One region of the Sutcliffiella sp. NC1 genome, then DNA from elsewhere that is predicted to be linked to it. Evidence: riboswitches for the same ligand, from Rfam matches in the RefSeq annotation. Region 1 holds a riboswitch; each other region holds the start of a gene.
The links. A riboswitch is a leader RNA that binds a small molecule or an ion and turns the genes downstream of it on or off. The one in region 1 is predicted to bind S-adenosylmethionine.
Positions count from the first base shown of each region.

Region 2: linked by a shared signal. The riboswitch ahead of O1A01_RS09020 (peptide-binding protein) and the one ahead of O1A01_RS23050 (YezD family protein) in region 1 are both predicted to bind S-adenosylmethionine.
Region 3: linked by a shared signal. The riboswitch ahead of O1A01_RS02225 (aliphatic sulfonate ABC transporter substrate-binding protein) and the one ahead of O1A01_RS23050 (YezD family protein) in region 1 are both predicted to bind S-adenosylmethionine.

Region 1 is NZ_CP115153.1:4,479,789-4,487,454, reverse strand. It holds gene helD (RNA polymerase recycling motor HelD) at 1-1,801, opposite strand, end outside; gene O1A01_RS23060 (hypothetical protein) at 2,296-2,700, opposite strand; gene lspA (signal peptidase II) at 2,963-3,445, shown strand; SAM riboswitch class I at 3,575-3,675, shown strand; gene O1A01_RS23050 (YezD family protein) at 3,791-3,979, shown strand; gene O1A01_RS23045 (LLM class flavin-dependent oxidoreductase) at 4,173-5,573, shown strand; gene O1A01_RS23040 (IS3 family transposase) at 5,601-6,410, opposite strand; gene O1A01_RS23035 (helix-turn-helix domain-containing protein) at 6,428-6,973, opposite strand; gene coaA (type I pantothenate kinase) at 7,357-7,666, shown strand, end outside.
Region 2 is NZ_CP115153.1:1,754,106-1,761,771, forward strand. It holds gene O1A01_RS08990 (YjiH family protein) at 1-135, shown strand, start outside; gene O1A01_RS08995 (serine hydrolase) at 821-2,104, shown strand; gene O1A01_RS09000 (NAD(P)-dependent oxidoreductase) at 2,217-2,837, opposite strand; gene O1A01_RS09005 (hypothetical protein) at 2,889-3,155, opposite strand; gene O1A01_RS09010 (VOC family protein) at 3,190-3,612, opposite strand; gene O1A01_RS09015 (fasciclin domain-containing protein) at 3,909-4,409, shown strand; SAM riboswitch class I at 4,677-4,843, shown strand; gene O1A01_RS09020 (peptide-binding protein) at 5,044-6,663, shown strand; gene O1A01_RS09025 (hypothetical protein) at 6,729-7,079, opposite strand; gene O1A01_RS09030 (hypothetical protein) at 7,244-7,396, opposite strand.
Region 3 is NZ_CP115153.1:437,239-444,904, reverse strand. It holds gene rbsK (ribokinase) at 1-572, opposite strand, end outside; gene acsA (acetate--CoA ligase) at 947-2,704, opposite strand; gene O1A01_RS02235 (ABC transporter ATP-binding protein) at 2,723-3,457, opposite strand; gene O1A01_RS02230 (ABC transporter permease) at 3,469-4,314, opposite strand; gene O1A01_RS02225 (aliphatic sulfonate ABC transporter substrate-binding protein) at 4,314-5,315, opposite strand; SAM riboswitch class I at 5,513-5,625, opposite strand; gene O1A01_RS02220 (carboxypeptidase regulatory-like domain-containing protein) at 6,134-7,666, opposite strand, start outside.

The DNA of each region.
Region 1 (7,666 bases):
TTTCCTCCCCGTACAAACTCATAAGGATACGAAAATCATTCATTTCGCTCGCGTGTGCAAATATTGCCTGGTTAAAATCACCGAGAACCGTCATTCTAGCCATTGGGAATAAACGTTTTAGAAACTCAAATTGAAACGGCGAGTAATCTTGCGCCTCGTCCACGACTACGTGCTTTATTGCGTTATTCATCTGAAAGCCTAAAATTAGCTCTTTTAAAAGTAAAAACGGGGTGGCATCTTCGTAAAACAGCTTTTCTTCGCCAAGCATTTTCACCGTCGCTTCACACATCTCCGTCCACTTTGCTGGTGTTTCCCCAATTAACTGAGCGAGCTTCAAGGGATCTGCAAAAAGCTGCTCGTAAATAGCATTTATGTCAACAAACTGAAACGCTCGGATTCGTTTTCGCACTGCCTTCAATTTTTGATGGACAATTAATTGGGCAAGCACGACTGGCTCCACCTCGTAATCAGCGATATCTTCTTTCTTGTAGCCTCGTTTTTTTGCTAAAAATGTACGTGCTTTATGATACTCCTCATTACTAAGTAGCTCTATTTCCTCCTGGACCCACGGTTTTCTCCGTTCCATCCTTTCGACCTCTTTTAATTGAACCAAAAGCCATTCCTTTAACTTTTCCAACCTATTAAAGAATTTGAGAGAAGTGTCAGTGGAATAAAACCTTTCTTGTATTTGTTCAGCAGTTACAATTGGCTTCCCTCTAAAGATAATACTCTTGAATTGCATCCCGGCTTCTTCAAGCGACTTTCTGTAGGACTGGATAGCCTCAAAAAATTGAGTGGACGCTTTGTATCGAATGCTGGCAACCCTTGTGCGATAAGTAGGGGTATCATCAGCTGTTAATATATATTCCAATTGGTCGTACGGATTTTCTACATGAAACTCGTCGCTTAGTCGATGGTCTAAATATTCCTGAAAAGTGACCTGCTGCATATTTTCTTCGCCAAGTTCCGGTAGTACGTTAGATACGTAACTATTAAACATCGTATTTGGAGAAAATAAAATAATTTGGTCGGCATTGAGATTTTCTCGATATTTGTAAAGTATATACGCAATTCGTTGAAGGGCAGCTGAAGTTTTTCCACTACCTGCAGCACCGTGAACGATGAGAAGTCTTCCGCGATCATGACGGATAATGCGGTTTTGCTCCTGTTGAATCGTCGCTACGATACTGTGCATATGTTTGTCAGTACCTTTTCCGAGCACTTGCTGGAGGATTTCGTCTCCAATCGTAAGACTCGTATCAAACATCGATTGAAGGGTGCCGTTTTTGATTAAGTATTGCCACTTTTTCTCTAAAACGCCTTCAATCTCGCCACCAGGTGTAACGTACTGAGCGGGACCGGGTTGGCAATCATAATACACACTCGCGATCGGCGCTCTCCAGTCGTAAACGAGAAAATTATCGCCAGTTTCATCTGTAAGGGTGGAAATACCTATATATACTTGCTCTGAAGCGGGCGAGTCGTCTTCTTTAAAATCAATCCTTCCGAAGTAAGGAGATTTCTGCATACGACGTAAAGTGTTGAGCCGCTTCGATGCATGCCGATGTGTGCTTTGACTAACAGCGAGCGCTTGAGCCTCTTGGCGCAAACCGATAATTGTCTCCAAGTAATCATCGAACGAATCCGTATTCACTTTCACCTCATCCCAAAAATGTTTACGAATATGAATCACTTCGTCCCGATGCTGAGAAGTCCTTTCCTCCAACCGACCAACTTGCTCTCTTATCATTTCTATCACACGTCTCAATCGATCTTGCTCCAGTTGAAACTCTGAATTCATCATACACATACACTCCTTCAATAAACGTGGACGAAGGACAGGTTCCTCGTCCACACAGATATTGGAAATTTCGGACGAGGAAACAAGTCTTTCGTCCATGAAAATAAAATTTTTAAGTATTATTGCTTACTGTAATTAACGAACCTCATATGTTGACTTGCGTGATCAAGTAAAGCTTCTCCTTAATATTATCTGTAAATGTTTGTATTCATTCCTACTCTACAAAAACTGAAAATTTATCTTACACACTCACTCCTTAAAAAAGTTTTAAAAAAGAGTTGACTAAAGAATAAATTACATTGTATAATTATAGTAGGGTAATTACGCTTAGTTGAATAATCTTGAGTCTATCTATACTAATTTAACATAAATAAACCGTCCGTTCAATGGATTAGAAATAAAAAAAGCAGTATTTAACGTTTTAAATGTTAAATACTGCTTTTTTGTGAGTGGAGAAAACTTTTCTACTTTTTCTCTAAATTGGAACGCTACTTTTAGCAGCTTGAAGATTTAACTTTTTTCCATTTCACGAAATTTATTAGTTGGATAATCCATATTAAAAGAACAATAACGACAAAAAGGTAACTTACGATTAGCCCCCACAATGGAACTGTATATGTCCCATAAACTAAATGATCCAAAACGATACTTCCAATTATAATAAAACCACAATAGGTGAACGAGTTTTTTAGTAGTTTAGCAGAACTTTTCCATGAATCCTTTAGAAATGTGGCCACTACTTGGATTCCTCCGCAAATAGAAACGATGGCAAACGCCAATTTAAAGAGAAAACGTTCTTCTCCGTTAACGAGGATAAAGAAGCCTAAGCCAAATAATATTAGTCCAGCTATAAAATATATGTACTTCTTAAATCCTTCACTTTCTAAAAAACCTTTCATGATTGCCTCCTAATTGTGGGCAGTGGATAGGTTTACTATCCGTGTATTTAAGCGCCCATAATAATAATACACCCTATATTTTAACAAAGTTGATGGTCAGGATGAGAGGAGGAAATAGTGAATTTTCCAAAAAAAGTGTGGACGAGGGACCTGTCCCTGTGTCCACCTCCCTGTGTCCACCTTGAAGCATCATCTTTGTATTGAAAGCGAGTTTTTCATTATACTGACAGGTAGAGTGCTAATTTCGGAAAGTAGGGTAAAAATGCTATTTTACATAACAGCGATCCTCGTTATTTTGCTTGACCAGCTTTCTAAAAATTTTGTTCGGGCCTACGTAGAACTCCATGAAAGATTTACTATCTGGGGAATACAGTTTACGCATATCGAAAATAGTGGGATGGCAGGAGGGTTGTTTCCGGGTAATGCGCGGCTTTTTGGAGTTGTAGCAGTGTTGTTTGTCATATTTGTTTTATACCTTCGTAAAACGGAAGACATGAAGGGACTGCTTATTGATTTGAGTTTTGGATTTCTCGTCGGTGGGGCAATCGGAAATGCGATTGATCGATTTTTGTTTGGAACGGTAACAGACTTTATTGTTCGTTCTGGCGGGGTTCTGAATATAGCCGACCATGCGATTGAGCTGGGGGTGATTCTGCTTATTATACATTTTGTTGTTAGTTGGTTGAGGCAGAAGGGGAAAGCATCCTCATCTCCAAGCACTCAAAAAGAAAGTGTTGACAAATAATAGAACTTCATGTAAATTAATTTTATTCAGAATATTCAACTATTCCAATACGGATTCCTTCGGATATTCACGAATACAAATTGCACCAACGAATATAATTAATTAATAACAATTAAATAACTATTTTTATTCTTATCCAGAGAGGTGGAGGGACTGGCCCGACGATACCTCGGCAACAGACAGATTGTACTGTGCCAATTCCAGCAAGCTATATGCTTGAAAGATAAGAAGAGAGTATTGAACTATTTACATTTGCCCTCTTCTTTTTTTAGAAGAGGGTTTTTATTTTAGCCAAAATGAACCGAGAACTCATTAGCAACCTATTAATAAACAAGGGGAGATTATATGGCAAAACTTGAAGAGTCAAAAGTGAAACATATTTTATCAACTTTGGAGAGCTTGGAATTTGGAACGATTGAAGTTACCGTCCATAATGGGCAAATTACTCAAATCGATACGACGGAAAAGAAGCGTTTTTCATTGCAACAAACGACACCTAGTAAAAGTGAGAGAACCTATAAAAATAGTAAATAGTTTGCCGATTAGACGACTAAAGGCATCTTTATTTTCAAAGCGTTTTAAAAATAACGTTTTGGATAAAGATGTCTTTTTTTATGAAATTTTTGAATAGAGGAAAGGAGGCGGACAGCGAAAAGAAAGGATGATTAAGGTAGTTTTAGTCAGGTAGATTTAAAAGCAAAAATACTCGAAAAGGGAGCGAATTATTATGACAAAGAAAAGAATTTATTTAAACGCATTTGATATGAACTGTGTAGGGCATCAGTCACCAGGTTTATGGACTCATCCGGAAGATCAATCTCACCGTTATAAGGACAGCGAATATTGGATTGAACTTGCGAAAATTTTAGAAAAGGGTCGGTTTGATGCTATTTTTCTAGCAGATGTATTAGGTACGTATGATGTGTATCAAGGTTCTAGAGATGCTGCTATCCGTCAAGGTACACAAACTCCTGTTAACGACCCATCTCTTGTTGTCCCGTTAATGTCAGCGGTAACGAAGCATTTAGGGTTCGGGGTTACTGCGTCGGTAACCCATGAGCATCCTTACACATTTGCTCGTAGAATGTCGACGCTAGATCATATTACAAAAGGTCGAGTTGGTTGGAATATTGTAACGTCTTATTTAAAAAGTGCGGCTGTTAATATCGGATTAGAGGATCAAATTAATCATGATGAGCGATACGATATCGCTGAGGAATATTTACAAGTTTGCTATAAATTATGGGAAGCTAGCTGGGAGGACGACGCAGTTTTACGAGATAAGGTGAATCGGATTTTTGCTGACCCAAGTAAGGTTCACGATATTAACCATGAAGGAAAGTATTATAAAGTTCCTGGTGCACACTTATGTGAACCGTCGCCACAAAGAACACCGGTGCTTTACCAAGCAGGGACTTCGACTAAGGGAAGAGCTTTCGCTGGGAAACATGCCGAGTTAGTCTTTATTGGTTCACCGACAAAGAACGCAGCTAAACAGTCTGTAAAGAAACTACGTGAAGAGGCAATTCGCTCCGGCAGAGCACCTGAGGAAATAAAAATACTTGCTTGTATTACTCCAATTGTTGGCCGAACGGAGGAAGAGGCTTTTGAAAAATTAAGAGAGTACAAAAATCATATAAGCGATGAAGGTGCACTGGCGCTTCTTGGTGGCTGGACCGGAATTGATTTTTCAGAGTATGGTCCCAATGAGAATCTTAAATATGTAAAAAATGATGCCATACAATCTACGGTGGAAAACTTTACGAAAATAGATTCAGATATTAATTGGACGATAGATGAAATTAAAAAATACACCGGAATTGGAGGGTTAGGACCAGTTACAGTTGGAAGTCCAAAACAGGTAGCAGATGACTTGGAGCACTGGGTGGAAGAAACCGGAGTAGATGGGTTTAACATCGCCTACGCGATTACTCCAGGCACCTTCGTGGACTTCGTAGAGCTAGTTGTCCCAATCCTACAAGAAAGAGGAGTAGTCCGAAAAGAATACGAAGGCGACACATTAAGAGAAAACCTATTCGGCAAAGGCGATCAACTACCACCACACCACCCTGGAAAACAAGTGGGTGGACAGAGGGACACATACCATGGACGGAGGGACAGGTCCTGATGCGACCCCCAAAAGTTAGAGTTTTTATTATGCAGCTAATTGGCTGGTATGGATGCGGAATTGAACCGGACTCATGCCATCCAATTTTTGCTTAATGCGTTTATTGTTATAGTAATCTATATATATATCAATCTTCTCTTTTAATTCTTCAAACGAACACAACGGCTCTCCGTGATACATTTCTTGTTTTAGTATGCCAAAGAAGTTCTCCATTGGAGAATTATCCAAACAATTCCCTTTTCGAGACATACTTTGAAATATCTTATTTTCTTTTAGTGTTTTAACCCACTTTTTGTGTTGATATTGACATCCTTGATCAGAGTGAATAGTAGTTCGATACTTTGAATCTTTTACTATGTTTATTGCCTTCAAAAGAGGCTTCAACGTAAGGTCTAATGTTGGACTAGCTCCTATCTCGTAGGAGAGAATTTCCCCATTAAATAAGTCCATGATAGGGCTAAGATAAAGTTTAACACCATTCGTACATTTAAATTCCGTAATATCAGTAGCCAATTTTTGATGGCATACACTTGTTTTAAATCGTCGATTTAAACGATTTTTAGCTACCTTTCCAACATTCCCCTTGTAGGAGTTGTACTTTCTAGTCTTTCTACTAAACTTTATACACTTAATCCCTAACTTGTTCATGATACGCTGTACAGCCTTATGATTAACCTTATATCCTTTGTTACGTAATTCTAATCGAACACGACGGTACCCAAAATTACCCCCATGCTCATTGAATATGGATAGAATCAAATCCTCTAGTTCCTGCTTTGGATTTTCCTTTTCCATTGCTTTTATATGATAATGGTAAGTGGATTCTGGAATACCCACTCTTACTAAAACATCTTTTAATTAGGTTTCTTTGAGTTCGAATGATAACGCTGCTTGTGCTTTTCGAGATAGCCTTCCGGATCCATCTGAAAAGCTCTTAACTTTTTTAGATATTCTACCTCTAAACGTAGTAGTTCGTTCTCTCTTTCTAACCTTTGTTCATTCGTCATTTCTTCTTGTTTTTTCTTATTTTTAGACATGGGAGGCCGTCCTTTTAGTTTATTCAGGCCTTCCAATCCACCTCCAACAGTGACAGCTCTCATCCACCTAGATACGGTAGTTGAATTAGTAATACCAAAGTGAAGGGCGGTTTCCATAGCTGAAGAACCTGTTCTCTTCATAAAGCTTAATACATCTAGCTTGAATTGAACAGTATATGTTTCTGTATTCTTTCTATTTACTAAACCTTTTTCACCAAATTTTTCATAGGACTTAATCCACCTATGGATCAATGATTTTGATTTAATGCCATACTTATTTGCCAGAGGTCGGATTCCGAGTTTACCTTCTTGATACTCCTTAACAACCATTTTCTTTAAATTTTCACTATATTTCCTTGTCAACCGACTCACCCCAAAGGTTAGATTTTGACTCTAACTTTTGGGGTTCACCACATCCCACGTCCACACAAATATTGGAAAAAAACCATGTACTGTACTCGATTATGCCGACGAACATCATCAAATATATATGCTAAAAAGACCTTGTAGCGCGGCTGCGGGGTCTTTTTTTTGCACATAAGTAAACAGTAGCGAGATAAATGCCTATGTTCCGCGATTCCGACGCGCTAGCTGACCGGAGATAATATCATAAAAGCGACTACACGATAACCTAGATAGAGCTTTAAAACTCCTAAAATGTGAGCGCTTTAAAAATTGTTTTCTAAAACTAGCAGCAATTTGTTAAAATGAACAATGAACGTAAATCCAAATTAGAGGTAATTGCTATGAAACCTTTTACAAACTATATCCAATTTAATAGAGACAAATGGGCTGAACTACGTAATAAAACACCATTGCTGCTATCAGAGGAAGAATTAGAGAGTATACGAGGGATAAATGAAGAAATCTCCCTTCAAGAAGTGGAAGAAATTTATTTACCGTTGACACGTTTAATTAATTTAAAAGTAAAAGCGTCTCAGCAATTGCAAGGAGCAACTAATTCATTTTTAGACTATAAAGCGAAAAAAATTCCTTTTATTATTGGAATCGCAGGCAGTGTTGCGGTTGGAAAAAGTACCGGGGCGAGGGTAATTC
Region 2 (7,666 bases), 2.2 Mb from region 1:
TTCTTTGCAGAGACTGCAGTAATAATCTTAGCTACAGGTGTTCCGATTACTGCAAAGGAACTTGTAATTATCTTTTTTCAAAGAACAATTATAGCAATTCCAATTATTGCATTATTTATGCATCTACTTATTTAGTTAAATTAAGAATATTTTTCTATACAAATTTCCTGAAAAAATCCCCAGATAAGAACACACCTCCTAGAAAATGGGGGTGTGTATTTTTATTGCTAATTTTTACTATGAAACTATTATCTTTATAGGTTACGAGTATCTCTTATGTAACATTATAATAAAACTCTCATCAATACTCTCAACTTTTACGTGTCCTACCCTCTATTCTTAAAAGTTCTTCTCTGCTTTTGGTCAAAAATATGTAATTGTAATTAAGGTAAAAGTCTAAGGGATTTGTTATATGGAGATGCTATATTTTCGTCAGCAGAATCTGCTACAGCCATTAAACATTTTGCATAATGGGTAAGAAACAGTAATCAATGGCGAAAATGTTCGGAACTTTGGTTAGGCAGAGGAAGAATCGGATAAAAATAGTTTCTCAATAAATTTTTCGAATCAAAATATGAAATCATTGTGGTCTGTCACTTGACCGATAAAGGTGTATTCGGTCAGGGGCAGGCTTGTTCTTTATCGAGTGAATTATTCCATTTTACGGAAAACCCACTCTGTTCATGGTATAATATTTTGTGCAAAAACTTATTCTAGGTGGCATTCCTCCATGGCAGACTCCTTTGAACTGAACCTCACGACATCAAGATCTCCAGAAAGGCATGTTTTTTTTCGAAACTAATGAGAAAGGATATTTACTATGTACCTTTATTTATGGATTGTGTTTGTTGGGTTTATTTTGTTACACACATTGCCGCTATTATCTCGTAAAAATAGAACGAGATGGAAAATTACTCAAGCCATTTTAGTTACCTCTTCCGTTTTACTAGCAGTACTTGCAATTGAATTTTTAATTATTCCCCCGTTGATTCCTATTATTTTTGTTATAGTTGTCAGCTTTCTTACCGACAAATCTACCTACACAAAAAGAGGACTTATTATCGCTGGCATTGTGCTACTTTTTATTGCTGGTGGAGCTTTTTACTTATTTCATGACGATCCCAACTATGTAGAAAATTACATAAAAAACAACCCGGAATTAGCTTCTATGCATGTAAGTGTAAATGGCGAAGTGATTGTGAGTCAGGAGAGCGATGTTAAACGACCTTTGGCGAGTGTTGTAAAGACAATTGTTGCGATTGCGTATGCCAATGAAGTGGTGAAGGGCACCATTGATTCGGAAGAACGTATTCCGTTAGATGAGCTAGAAAAATTTCATCTTGCTAATACAGATGGTGGGGCACATCCAGCTTGGCTAAACGAAATGCGAGAAGCTGGAAAAGTCGTAAACAATGAAGTCAGTTTACAGGAAGTAGCAAAGGGAATGATTAGATATAGTTCCAATGCAAATACCGATTTTCTATTGGAAAAGCTAGGTGAAGCGTCCATTAATAGAGTCGTAGAGGAGTTAGAGTTGGAAAATCACGACCCTGTTTTTCCTATCGTGGCATCTTTGTTAGCTTCAGAATATATAAATGATCAGCATGGTGGAGGTTTGAGCAATCAACAATTAGAGGAAATGCTTCAATCTATAACGCTAGAAGAATACAGAGAGCTTGCTTGGGAGATTCATAACGTATTGAAGAAGGGGGAGGCAGCATTTTTCGATGGTACTGTTTCCATCCCAATGGAGCTACAAAAAATATGGTCTAACCGATTACCAAACGCGACAGTAGAAGACTATGGAAAGGTAATGGAAGCGATTTCTAATGATAAGGCAACTCTTCCAGGAGGAGAAGGCATTCTCCGTGAAATAATGGAGTGGCCAATGGAGCTACATACTTCCAACCGAGAAAAGTATGCACACTTCGGAGCGAAAGGTGGTTCAACTGCATTTGTTTTAAACCAAGCTCTTTATATTGAAGACAAAAACGGAAAGAAAATCGAAGTAATTATTTTTACAGAGGGATTTAACTTTATTGAATTTATTAAAATGAATCGAAGTATGAACTCGTTCTTACTTAAAGTTCTTAATGAAAGATAGAGTTTAAGGTTCAACAACGTGGTGGATGTGGTTAAATAATAGCGGAAACTCGCTTTATATGGTGTGTTTCCGCTATTTGTGTATACGAGTTTCCTGTTCAGTCAATCATACATTAGTAGGCGATACCTACACGAGATTTAATATAATCGCTTGATTCAATCTGGTTATATGTAAATTCAGCTGTATCCGGTTCAGAAATTTCAGCCCCGTTCTCCGGTAAATAATTACGTTCTACACGATATTTACCTATTTTTTCTCCGTTCGGTAAATACGTAGGACAAACAATGGTCCAGTCGAGTGTTGACTCTTTAAGGATATCGTAAACTTTATGATGTTCTTCTGCTGCACGGGTTGACTTACGCTTTGATTCACTTGATAGATAACGAAGAGTATTAGGGGTAGTTCTACTTTGAAGAATACCTGCAGTTCCAACCGTTATCATTCGTTTAATACTCTCGTTTTCCATTGCCTCGATAATTAGTGGCATGCTTTCAGATAGAGTGTCGTTGCCATCCGTATTTAGTGCACTAATAACTACATCAATTCCATGCATTACCCGGACGATATCATCTTTATTTAACACATTCCCTTGAATGATCGTTAAATTATCATTGTTTATTTGTATTTTTTCGGGGGTGCGAACTATTACAGTAACACGATGATTGTCTTGAAGAGCATATGTAACTATTAGACTTCCAACTCGTCCTGTTGCACCTAAAACTAAAATATTCAAGAGGGAACCTCCTTTAGCAAATACTAATATTTTTCTGTAAAAATTGCAGATTTACCTATTTCTTCTTTCCAACACTTCGGGTTTCACTTTAGCCCATCTCACATACATTCCGTGCCCCTCATAACCGTTGTGGCTAATTGTGTAACCACCATTCTGTGCTTCATAAAACCTCTGCCCTGTTTCTAAGCTACGTGTAACCCAACCTTGATTACATATCATATTTTCTACACAGTACCTTTGTGCTTCTGCCATAGTCTTAAACACCTTACGTGGTTTATCTTGCCTACTAAACAAAACGATTGCTTTAACTTTCTCCATAATATTTCTCCTTTTGTTCTTAATGGTCTTAAGGTTACTCAATTGTATCCCATTGAGGATTCCAAACTACTTCCCATAAGTGACCATCTGGGTCTTGAAAGTGACCAGAATATCCACCCCAGAAAGTGTCGTGTGCGGGATCAGTTATAGTTGCTCCTGCCTGTTTTGCTTGTTCCATTATATCGTCAACTTCGGCTTTACTATTAACATTGTGACCTAAAGTAAATTCGGTAGTGCTTGGTGCAGATAAGGTAACTTTTGCTTCATGAGCAATATCTTTTCGATTCCAAATGGCAAGTTTTAATCCAGGTTGTAACTCAAAAAAAGCAACTGCGCCATTTTCAAATTCTTCACCGACTATGCCATTTGTGGGAAGGCCAAGACCATCACGATAGAAAACCAAAGATTTTTCTAAATTATCTACACCTAAAGTAATTACAGTAACTCGGGGCTTCATAAATGGCATCTCCTAAACTATATTGTTTAAGTTAATTATAACAACAATTAGTTATTAGGAAAAAATATATTTGATAAAGAGTACAACGTTTTTGAGATGGATTTGCGTGCACGCATATATTTGTAGCATTACTAAAAGTGTGTGCTTGACGATCCTGTCCAATTGTAATAGGAAATTTCTTTGGATAAAAATAACGACTAATCAAAATACTATACATTGGAGAATACATACATGGGGTGTGACGCATCATAAAAGCGTAACGGATAGTAGATGTAAATAAAAAGGAGGTAAGAAATATGAAGAAAGTGAAGTTGATTATGGGTTTATTAGTTGTATTAATGGTAATGTCCTTATCTACTAGTGCATTAGGAGCTGAGAATCCTGCACCTACGAAAGACATTGTTGATACAGCATTAGAAGCAGGTGAGTTTAAAACATTAGCAGCAGCTTTAGAAAAGGCTGGATTAGTGAACGCGCTAAAAGGTGATGGTCCTTTTACCGTTTTCGCACCGACTGATGCGGCTTTTGAAAAACTGCTAAAAGAATTAAACGTAACACCTGAGCAATTATTAGAAAGAGAAGACCTAGCAACAATTCTTCAATACCATGTAGTACCTGGTAAAGTCATGTCACGTGATTTAAAAGAAGGAATGAAGGCAAAAACACTTGCTACTAAAGAAGTAACTTTCTCTCTTAATCCAGCACGTGTAAATAATGCCAACATTGTGAAACCGGATATTCAGGCTTCGAACGGTGTTATACATGTCATTGATACGGTTTTAATACCTGCAAATTAATCGATATAAAGACTGAGTTCGTACTTATGGTACAGTTCAGTCTTTTCATTCTTGAAGTGGTAAATACTATTGTTTGCACTCATTTAGAGATTATACATCATGAAGCAAGAAAGATGATTTGCATATATTCTTACTTAAATTCCAAAAAATGTGTGGACGAGGGACCTGTCCCTCTGTCCCAAACTGTTTCTTTTTTCCTAATTTTATAATAATAGGTTGAATTTTTGTTTTTATTGTATTAATATAATAAAGCAACTTAATATGACACTCTTATCGAGAGCAGGCAGAGGGATTTGGCCCGATGAAGCCCGGCAACCGGTCGTAATACCATTGTGAGATGGGGCAACTAACAATTATGTTAGTAGCCTAGGATTTTCCATTGTGACACGGTGCTAATTCCAACAGAAAGATACTATTTTTCTGAGAGATAAGAGGTACGGACTTTTACATAAATGTGCCTCTTTTCTATTGCTTAGAAAAGGGGCTTTTTGTTTGGAAGAAGATCGGTAAAAAAGTAGGTGTCTGTTACTAATAAACCAAGTAAACATATCGTTTTACTTATTAAGAGGAGGGGATTCGTTAAACTTATTTTTTGAAATCATCTTAATGAGGAGAACAGAAGGAGGATTTTTACATGAATACAAAAAAAATTATTTTAAGTATTGCTAGTTTAGTAGTTACGATGAGTTTATTTTTAACTGGATGTGCCACTGGAACAGTAAATGAGGGTACCCAAAATGTGAGTGGGGACCCTGTTAATGGTGGAGACTTCATTATCGGAAGCACCGGTTCACCTACTATTTTTAATTCCTTATATTCCGTTGATACAACAAGTAGTGCTATTCAGGGTTTTCTTTTTAACGGATTAGTAAAAACAAATACTAGTTTAGAGTTTGAAGGAGACTTAGCAGAGGACTGGGATGTTTCGGAAGATGGCTTAACTTGGACCTTTCACTTGAAAGAAGGGGTGAAATTTCATGACGGTGAAGAATTAACCGCAGAAGATGTTGTATTTACATATAGCATTCCACTACATGACGATTACGCAGGTGCGCGTGCATCTGACTTTGAACAAATTAAGGACATACAGGCTGTTGATCCGTATACAGTACAAATTACACTAACAGAAAAATATGCACCATTTTTGTCAACGATGAGTTATCACATTTTACCGAAACATATTTTAGAAGATGTGCCGATTGGCGATTTGGCGGAACATCCATTTAACACGAAAGAGCCGATTGGAACTGGTCCATTCACGTTTGTTGAATGGAAAGATGGAGAGTACATAAAAGTAGAAGCAAATGAAGACTATTACGACGGTCGCCCTAATTTTGATTCTATCGTTTACAAAATTGTTCCAGATGCGAACTCGTTAATGGTTCAACTGCAAACAGGAGATATTCATCACATTGCTGTTCAATCAGAAGACCTTATGCTTGCACAAGATTTAGAAGCGCAAGGACTCATTCAGTTGCAATCTGGCCTTGGATTGTCGTATACGTATATCGGCTGGAATCAAAAAAATCCGTTATTTCAAGATAAAAAAGTTCGTCAAGCATTAACCCACGCTTTGAATAGAGAAGTAATTGTTGAAAGTGTGTTAGAAGGTGATGGTCAGCTAGCGAATTCTACAGCAAGTCCAGTTAGTTGGTCTTACACGGAAGATGTACCTGTATTTGATTACGACCTAGAAGCAGCTAAAGCTCTGTTGGCGGAAGCGGGTTGGGAAGATACAGATGGAGATGGCATTCTTGATAAAGATGGAGAGAAATTCGAATTCACACTAAATGTGAACCAAGGTAATAAAGCCCGTGAACAAATCGCGGTAATTGCGCAAGAACAATTAAAAGAAGTTGGTATTGAAGTGAACATTAAAGTGCTCGAGTGGAGCGCATTTGTAAGTGCAAACATGGCACATGAGTACGATGCATGTATTAATGGATGGAGTTTAGGGGTAGACCCAGATCAAACGGATTACTTCCACTCCAAACATAGAGAACAAGGGTTGAACTATACACAACACAGTAATCCAGAGGTTGATCAATTACTAGAGGAAAACGTAAAAATCTTAGATGATGAAAAAAGATTGGAAGTTTTACACGAACTATACCAACAAATCTCGGAAGACCAACCGTATACATTTTTATACTATCCAAACGTACATTATGCACTACCAATTAACTTAGGAGGATTTGAGTTTCACCCAAGTAACGGTTTTTATAACATAAAAAACTGGTGGTTAGCGGAGTAATTTAGATTACATGTCTAAAAAAACAGGAGGCGAATGCTAGCCTCCTGTTTTTTGTATAATCTTATTTACCGTTCACAAGTAATAACGAAAAACTCCCCTGTTCTCATCGAAACCGTTCGTGTCGGAGGACCACTTATTCTTTGACTACAGAATACATCAATTGTCGTTAATCCACAAAAAGCCCTAACGTATTGGTTTCGTCCTAAATTGACGTCGGGTAATCTTCTCGTTGGCGCTCCTATAATAGGTAAGCAAAACACAACACCAATTTCTCCTGGGTGTAAAATCTCTTCACTAGCTCTAGATGTCCTTGTTCTGCCTTCTTCATCCACGATCGTAATATAATGTCCAGGAGTGAGAGTAGAAAGACTATCTAGTAAAGACTGTCTAATAGTATTGATGATATTTTCTTGCATATTTTTTAACCTCCCTTATTTTCATAAGATAGAGTATGCATTTACTAGAGTGAATGATAGGGCATGGAAGTATGTTGGCATATAAATCAACATTTATCTATGAAAAAGTGAAGTAGATTAATAGTATGTAAAATTAAAACGCCAAGCAAAAAAGAAAACCAAAACTAATAGTCTTGGTTAACAGCTTCACTTAAAAGAAGAATATCTTTATATATTTCATTCCTAATGCAAGGGTCAGGGCAACGATAATACTCATCAACTAGTTTAGTTAATTCGTATAGAATAATAGAATATACACCGTCTAGGCACTTTGTCATGGTGACCACCTTTATTAAATAGTACGAAAGTAATTATATCTAAAAAAATAGAAATGTCATAGTATGTGTGACTAATTTTTTTGTCGCTTCATTTACTTCCAGACAATTTTCATGAGCTAATCGTTATCAATGGTCGGCGATACCCGGTAGAAGGGGTAGTAGCTAAGCAGCAACTTGCTATGTTCCATAAACTAGATCATTTGTTAATTCTATTATTTTTATAAAATACTAAAATTATATTTGCAAAGTAATGCTAATGATAGTAATATT
Region 3 (7,666 bases), 900 kb from region 1:
TCGCCAAAAATGCTTTTACATTCGGATTCATTTGGTGTTAAATAGGTCGCTATATCGATAAACTTCTGCTTAAAATGATTCACTGGCGCTGGGTTTAAAACGACAGGGATGTGGTGTTCGTTGCATAGTTTCAATATCGAATGAACAGTTTCCGACGGTATTTCCAACTGTAGGACGACCATTTTGCTTTTAATAATTTCGTCTTTCATTTCGTCTATTTCTTTAGGAGTTAATCGATTATTGGCCCCGGGAACAACAATAATCCGATTATCTGCATCCGATACAATAATAGACGCAATGCCCGTTGTTTCATCAGGAAATAAAAATAAATGATCAGTTTTTATGTTTTCTTGTTTTAATGTAGCAAGCGCTATTTTGCCATACTCATCCGTACCACAAGCACCAATCATTTGTACTTCTCCTCCCAATCTTGCAGCCGCTACTGCTTGATTGGCCCCTTTTCCACCAGTAAATGTAGAAAAAGAAGTTCCTAACGTCGTTTCCCCTTTATCAGGAACGTGGTTCGTACCAACAACTAAATCCATATTAATACTACCAATAACGGTAATCACACTCTCACCTCATTTGGGACATAGGTGGGACATGGGGACAGGTCCCTCGTCCACACATTTTTTGGAAATTCCATTGGTTGTAGCTATTTTTTATAGAATTGACTACACTCTGTAGGCACTCTTATTTTGCAGTAGGTATTATTATTAGATACTAAGTCGTTTATTAGTATACCAAAAAATAAAGAGATTAGTTCTTCAATAGGTTTTCCAAAGTCATCTTACACTCTATATACCAAACTAAAAAAGGGACAAAACTCTGTCCCTTTCACGTTTGACGAGCGATGTTATCATTTGCTGCAAATAGTAGTGCAAAATAGCATAAAACTCTACATGATAATTTAATGGTTGGGTTCATTTATGGAGAAGTGAGCTCACTATCTCCAGCTTCCATTTTCCAGTTTCTGTGTGGACGAGGGACCTGTCCCTCCGTCCACGGTGTCTGTCCCTCTGTCCACATCTTTGTCTTCGCGGAGTGCTCTTCTGAGGATTTTTCCGCTGATTTGGGTTTTTGGTAGTTCTCTTAAGATTTCGATTTCACGTGGCATTGCGTGGGCAGATAGTTTATTTCGGACAAAGGTCTGTATTTCCTTTTTCAATTCCTCGGTTTCTTCATACCCCTCTGCCAATACAATGAATGCTTTCACAATTTCTCCTCGAACTCGGTCAGGCTTTCCGATTACCGCTGCTTCCAAAACAGCCTGATGTTCTATTAGTTTGCTCTCCACTTCGAACGGCCCAATTCTTTCTCCTGAAGAATTAATCATGTCATCGTTTCTACCTTGAAAAAATATATATCCTTCCTCATCCATATAAGCTAAATCACCGGATATGTACCAATCGCCGACAAAGTAGGAATGATATTTCTCCTCGTTTTTCCAAATCTCCTTCATCATCGATGGCCAGCCCTTTTTGATCGCTAAAAGTCCTAGTTCATAGGGGTGCACAGTATTTCCTTCTTCATCAATTATCGCTGCTTTAATTCCAGGTATAGGCCTACCCATTGAACCTGGTTTGATTTTTGCAGATGGTAAATTGACAATTAACTGCGCTCCAGTTTCGGTCATCCACCACGTATCATGTATCTGCAAATTCAATTTTTCGACTCCCCACGTAATGACTTCAGGATTTAACGGTTCTCCAACACTTAAAATGTGGCGTAGTGAAAAAGAATAGTCAGGAATAAGGTCGGATTTATCCATAAGTAGACGGAAGGCAGTTGGAGCACTATACCACACCGTTACCCCTGTTCGTTCAAGTACTTCAAACCATTCTTTCGCATCGAACCTACCACCATGTACGACAATAGTTGCCCTATTTAACCATGGGGCAAAGATCCCATACGAACTACCCGTTATCCAACCTGGATGGGCCGTACACCAATATACATCATCCTCTTTTAAATCCAAAACCCATTGTCCTGTTTGATATTGTTGAATCATCACTCGATGTGCGTGTAAAACTCCTTTCGGCTTTCCTGTAGACCCAGACGTATAGTGAATGATCATGCCATCATTTAAATCTACCCATTCAACGATTTCGCCATTAACACTTACCTCTTCCACCAATTTTGGAATCGATTTCGCAATTGGATGCTCTATATTGTCTGTAATGTAAATAGATTGAAGATGTGGTAGTTTGCTAACTGGCACTCTTTGTAACAATTCCTCGTTCGTAATCAAAACGGATGCTTCACAGTCGTACATACGATCAAAAATTGCTTCCTCCATAAAGGCTTCAAATAACGGACCGACAATCGCACCAATTTTAATTGCAGCTAACACCGCAATATAACAGTCTGGATGCTTTGGTAAAAATACAAAAACACGGTCCCCTTTTTTCACACCTTGTGATTTTAATAGATAACCCCACTCATCCGTTTTCTTCTTCAAATTAGAAAAGGTATGCGTTTCTTTAAAGTGACCATTCATATAAATTAATGCAATCTTCTCCCCATATCCATCTTCCACATGGCGATCTATACATTCATAAGCCATATTCACCTTATTCGTACGATGCCAGCTAAATTGAGGATGAATCGTATCCCACGAAAATTGCTTAGAAACTTCCTCATAGTTTGAAAGATTAAAAGCCCCTTCTCCTTGTTTAAGCGCAGATGCTTCTCGCAGTTTCATACATACTCCCTTCCTCTCCTAATTCGAATTTTCTACATTTAAGAGCGATAAAATGACTTCCTTCTGTTTAGCTAACTGTTCATCTCCTCTAGAACGAGGCCTTTCTTTTGAAACGTTGATTTCTTCACATAACTCACCTGGCTGCCCTCTAAAAACTAACAGTCGATCACAAAGATAGAGTGCTTCGTCAATATCATGGGTTACTAATAACATCGTTGCTTTCTTTCTACCCCATATTGTTAACAATAGGTCTTGGAGCTGCATTTTTGTAAAAGCATCTAACGCACTGAACGGTTCGTCTAACAACAGTATTTCCGGTGAGGTGATGAGGGCTCTTGCGATGGCAACCCGTTGAGCCATGCCTCCAGATAATTCCTTCGGGTAGTGATGCTCAAACCCTTTTAAACCGACTTGCGCTAGTAGATTCATCGCCTCGTTTGTTTTACAATTCTTTTTCCCTTTCATACCAAAGACTACGTTCTCTAATACAGTTAACCATGGCATTAGTCTCGGTTCTTGAAACATAAACCCGATATTTTCATTGTTATCTCTCGCTTCTTTTTCATGAATAGAAATATTGCCTGTATACCCTTTATCAAGGCCAGATATCGTACGAAGAAGAGTACTTTTTCCACATCCGCTCGTTCCGAGTAAGCCGACAATTTCTCCACTATTAGCCGTAAAACTTACATCCGTAAAAGCAACATTTCCATTATCAAATTTTCTACTACTATTTTTGACTGATAAAAGCACGCCTTCACCCCCTATTGGTTCGTTAAACTATCTTGCCAATGTAACGCTTTCTTTTCCACGCCCTTTAACAATGCGTCCGATATTTTCCCAATTAAAGCAAATAAGATAATACTTGCAATGATAAGATCGGGAGAACTCATATTTTGACCAAATACTAATAAGTAGCCAAGACCACTACTTGCACCCATTAACTCGGCCGCAACGACAAACATCCAACCTAGACCTAATCCGCTTCTTAAACCAACTAAAAATGAAGGAAGTGATGCAGGCAAAATTATATTTTTAATTAATTGGTAAGTAGTAAATCCATATATTTTCCCCACTTCAATTAACTTACGATCTACCCCTTTAATCCCACTAACAATATTTAAATACACCGGAAAAAACACTCCAACGGCTATTAATGTAATTTTGGAAGTCTCTCCTATGCTCAACCATAAAATAAATAGTGGAACCCAGGCTAATGATGGGATGGAGCGAAATGCTTGAAGGATTGGGTCGAGCAATTGCTCCGCTAGTTTATAAAAGCCGACTATCGCTCCAAGCAAAATTGCAAATACCGCTCCAAGCAAAAAGCCCGCAAAAACTCTTGTTAACGTAATGCCAATATGTCCCCATAAACTCCCATCCTGAATCATTGACACTATCTTTTGAATAATTAAGGAAGGAGCTGGAAGTAAATGAGGAGGAAAAACTCCTACTCTACTCAATACCTCCCAAGCGATTACTAGTGAAATAGGAAGAACGCTACCAATAAAAACAGACTTAGAAGCTTGAAGAATTCGTTGAATAGGAAACCGTACTCTAAAAGTCGAACGAAGTGGCTTTACATAATTACTTCCTGATTGTTGTGCCATTATTCATCCTCCAATTTAATGACATTTGTAGCAAATGTGGATTGAATGAGTTCGGTCGCCAATTTTTCAACGTTAACGTTCGAGTCAATAATTCCACTAGTCTGTAAAACTTTTCCCGCTTCAATAAGAGCCTTCACTTGAACCTCACTAGGAATTGGATTAGAAAAATCATTTCTTGATAGTTGTAGTTTGGCAACCGCAGCGTCTAACTGGGCTTGCTCTGCTAGAATCTTAGCCGCTTCTTCTGGATTTTCGATTGTCCAAGCTCTCGCCTGTTCGTAAAGCTCAATTACTTTTTCCACATGTTCTGGATAGTTTTTGGCAAAATCCGTACGTACGTTTAGCGTTCCATACGTATTAAATTCTGTATTCCGATATATATAACTTGTTCCATTCTTCACTTCAAGTACTGCCATATGTGGATCTAACCCTGCCCAAGCACTTACTTGACCAGATACTAACGCAGACGCCCCGTCTCCATGCTGCAAATTGACGATCTCAACGTCTGTCGGCTTTAATCCAGCGTCAGCTAGTGAACGAAGTAAGAAAATATGTGGATCTGTTCCTAACGTTGCAGCAACCTTTTTCCCTTTTAAGTCAGAGACTGATGTTAGCTCGGTCTCACCTTGTGTAACGAGCGCCGTCCATTCTGGTTTCGAATAAATATAAACGGACTCAATCGGAGCATTGTTTGCTTTTGCAATAAGTGCAGCTGCACCCGCCGTTGAACCAAAATCAATACTATTACTATTTAAAAATTCTAGCGCTTTATTGCTACCAAGACTTTGAACCCACTCCACTTCAATGCCTTCATCTTTTAGGTCCTCTTCTAACCATCCAAATTCTTTTAAAACTAAACTCGTTGGTGAATAAAAAGCATAATCAAGCCTAATTTTCTCTAACTTCTTCTCTCCAGTTGCCGTTTGACCACAAGCGCTAAGTAAACCGATGGAAATACTCAGTATTATAGCTAGAAATATCCCATTCTTTCTTGTTTTCATTATTTAATCCCTCTTTCCTTATTTTTTTGGTCGGATGAAGAACTTGACTTTCCTTTTGTCACCTGGCTAACTAGTGTCAGTTTCTTTTCTTCCTATAACTTTCACCACCTTCTTTACTAACCTGCCTTACATAGCGACTTATTTAAACAATAAAAAACCCACTTCATAAGAAGAGGGTTTTAAATATCATCCATCTCTTCTTATCTGCCAGAGTAAATACTCTGCAGGAATTGGCACCGTGTTTTCTCTAAAAAAGAAAATCGGTTGCCGGGTTTCATAGGGCCAGTCCCTCCACCACTCTTGATAAGAAATACTTTATTCAATTAACGCATTGTCGCTATGTTTAATTAAGTTAATACGAATATAACACAGCCAAATTTACCCTGTCAAACAATTAATAAAATATTTCAAATTTTCAAAGTTATGGACATAGGGACAGGTCCCTTGTCCACACATATATTGGAAATTTATTATTCTAGCATGATAAAAACACTTATGCTAGAGCCAATCTTAATCCTCTGATTTCCCTATGAGAGCACCAATCTGACATTAATCGTCAGAAGTAGTTAGACCTATATGGTTCTTACTATATGTCATCTTAGAGAAAAAAATGCTATTTCACTATTTTTTGTAGGCAAAAAAACTCCTTCTCCTTTATAGGAAAAAGAGCTTCGCGACATGGTGGACGTGGGATAATTGTAGGCATTTACGAAAGTCGTCTCCAACCTATTCCCCCGCCCATATTTTCCATTTTCTGTGTGGACGTGGGACCTGTCCCTCCGTCCACGGTGTCTGTCCCGTTGTCCACACATTATTTTTTACCTTTTTTTATTTATATATAATTCTCCTAATTGGTAAATGTACTTTCTCATCTCTTGGTAGTCTGTAGATTGTCTCCATTCGCTTAAGCTTTTCTCGTCGTTTTCTAGTACAAATTGGATGACCTCTTGTAGAGTTTGAACGTATTGTTCCTTCCCTTTGCTTTCTTGCTGCATATCTTTTAAGAGTGATTCCCAGTCTGTGCTCGTTTCGTAAATATTTTCTTCTGGATAGTTTTTAGCTACTTCTAATGCTTTTGCAAACTGGTTATTGTCTAGTAGTTCTAGTGCAATCCAGTTACCTACGTACATATTGTAGTTATCCTTGTTCATTGCTTCCTGAAACACGCTTCTAGCTTCTTCATACTTTCCAAGTGTCATTAAAACCGTTCCGTGAATGGAAAGTTCAAAAGCATCTTCTCCGCCATTTGAAACAGCCTCGTACTTTTCGTACCATTTCATATATTCGCCCCAATTACCAACGCGATAATATTGGCGAACTACTTCAAAAATAATATGTGGATCTTTTGTTTTTTCCGCTAGTTCGATTAAATATTTACCTTCCTTTTTCACTTCCGCTAACCTATACAACATCCGTAAACTATGAAGGTCATCTGGGTTGCTCGCATAGCTTTTTTCATACGTTTCATATGCTTCTTCCCACTTCGAATCTAACAATTGCTCATCTGCTTCTGTTAGCTCTCGGTCCTGCAAGTAAAAGAACGGTAAGTTTCCGATCCTTTCTTCATCTAATCTGTAGCCGCTACTTCTAGTAATAAATTCCCCATCTTCTCTAAAGGCATCTACTGACCAGAGAATACGAATATTTGGATTCGATAAGGCAAGGATTGAACGCGGATCTGTTGGATGATCTGGATCTTCGTAATATGTTCCAATTGTTCGATTGTATAATTCTTCTGTTGAAATCGTAATCGTTTCCCCTTGAATATCCCCCTTTAACGAGCCGCTCATTATACTACCTTCGTCAAAGGAATATCCGATATTTAATTGGTAATAGTCAGCTCCCTCCACTCTATCCCAACGAAAAGTTATCTCGTCTGTTGTAATTTTCTCGTCGTTTATAGGTGACTGGACTTCAATTAACGGATTCAAGGTCATATCATAACTCGTATGCTCGCCGTTTTTTACGTGCACCCACGTTTCTTTCCGATTTCCGACTGCCCATCCATCAACTTGTTCTAGTTGTAACCCTAAAAACAGTTGATAGCGCCCTGGCATAACTTGTGGAAATTGATAGTTTCCATCACTATCTGTATATACTTGATAAAGTTCATCTTTGAACCGCATTCCGTACCCTGCATTATGTTCCGTTCTTAATATAACGACGGCACCCGCAACAGGGCTACCATCAGAGCGCGCTATTTTACCCGCAATAGAGCCAACAACGAGCTCTCCATTATCAAAACTTTTTTTAAGGGAAGCCTCTAATGTACGAAGCTCATCCCCAGGATTATATGCTTCAAAACCATCCTCTATATCTTCTTCTAGTCCTGCTACCATTTCATCGGACTG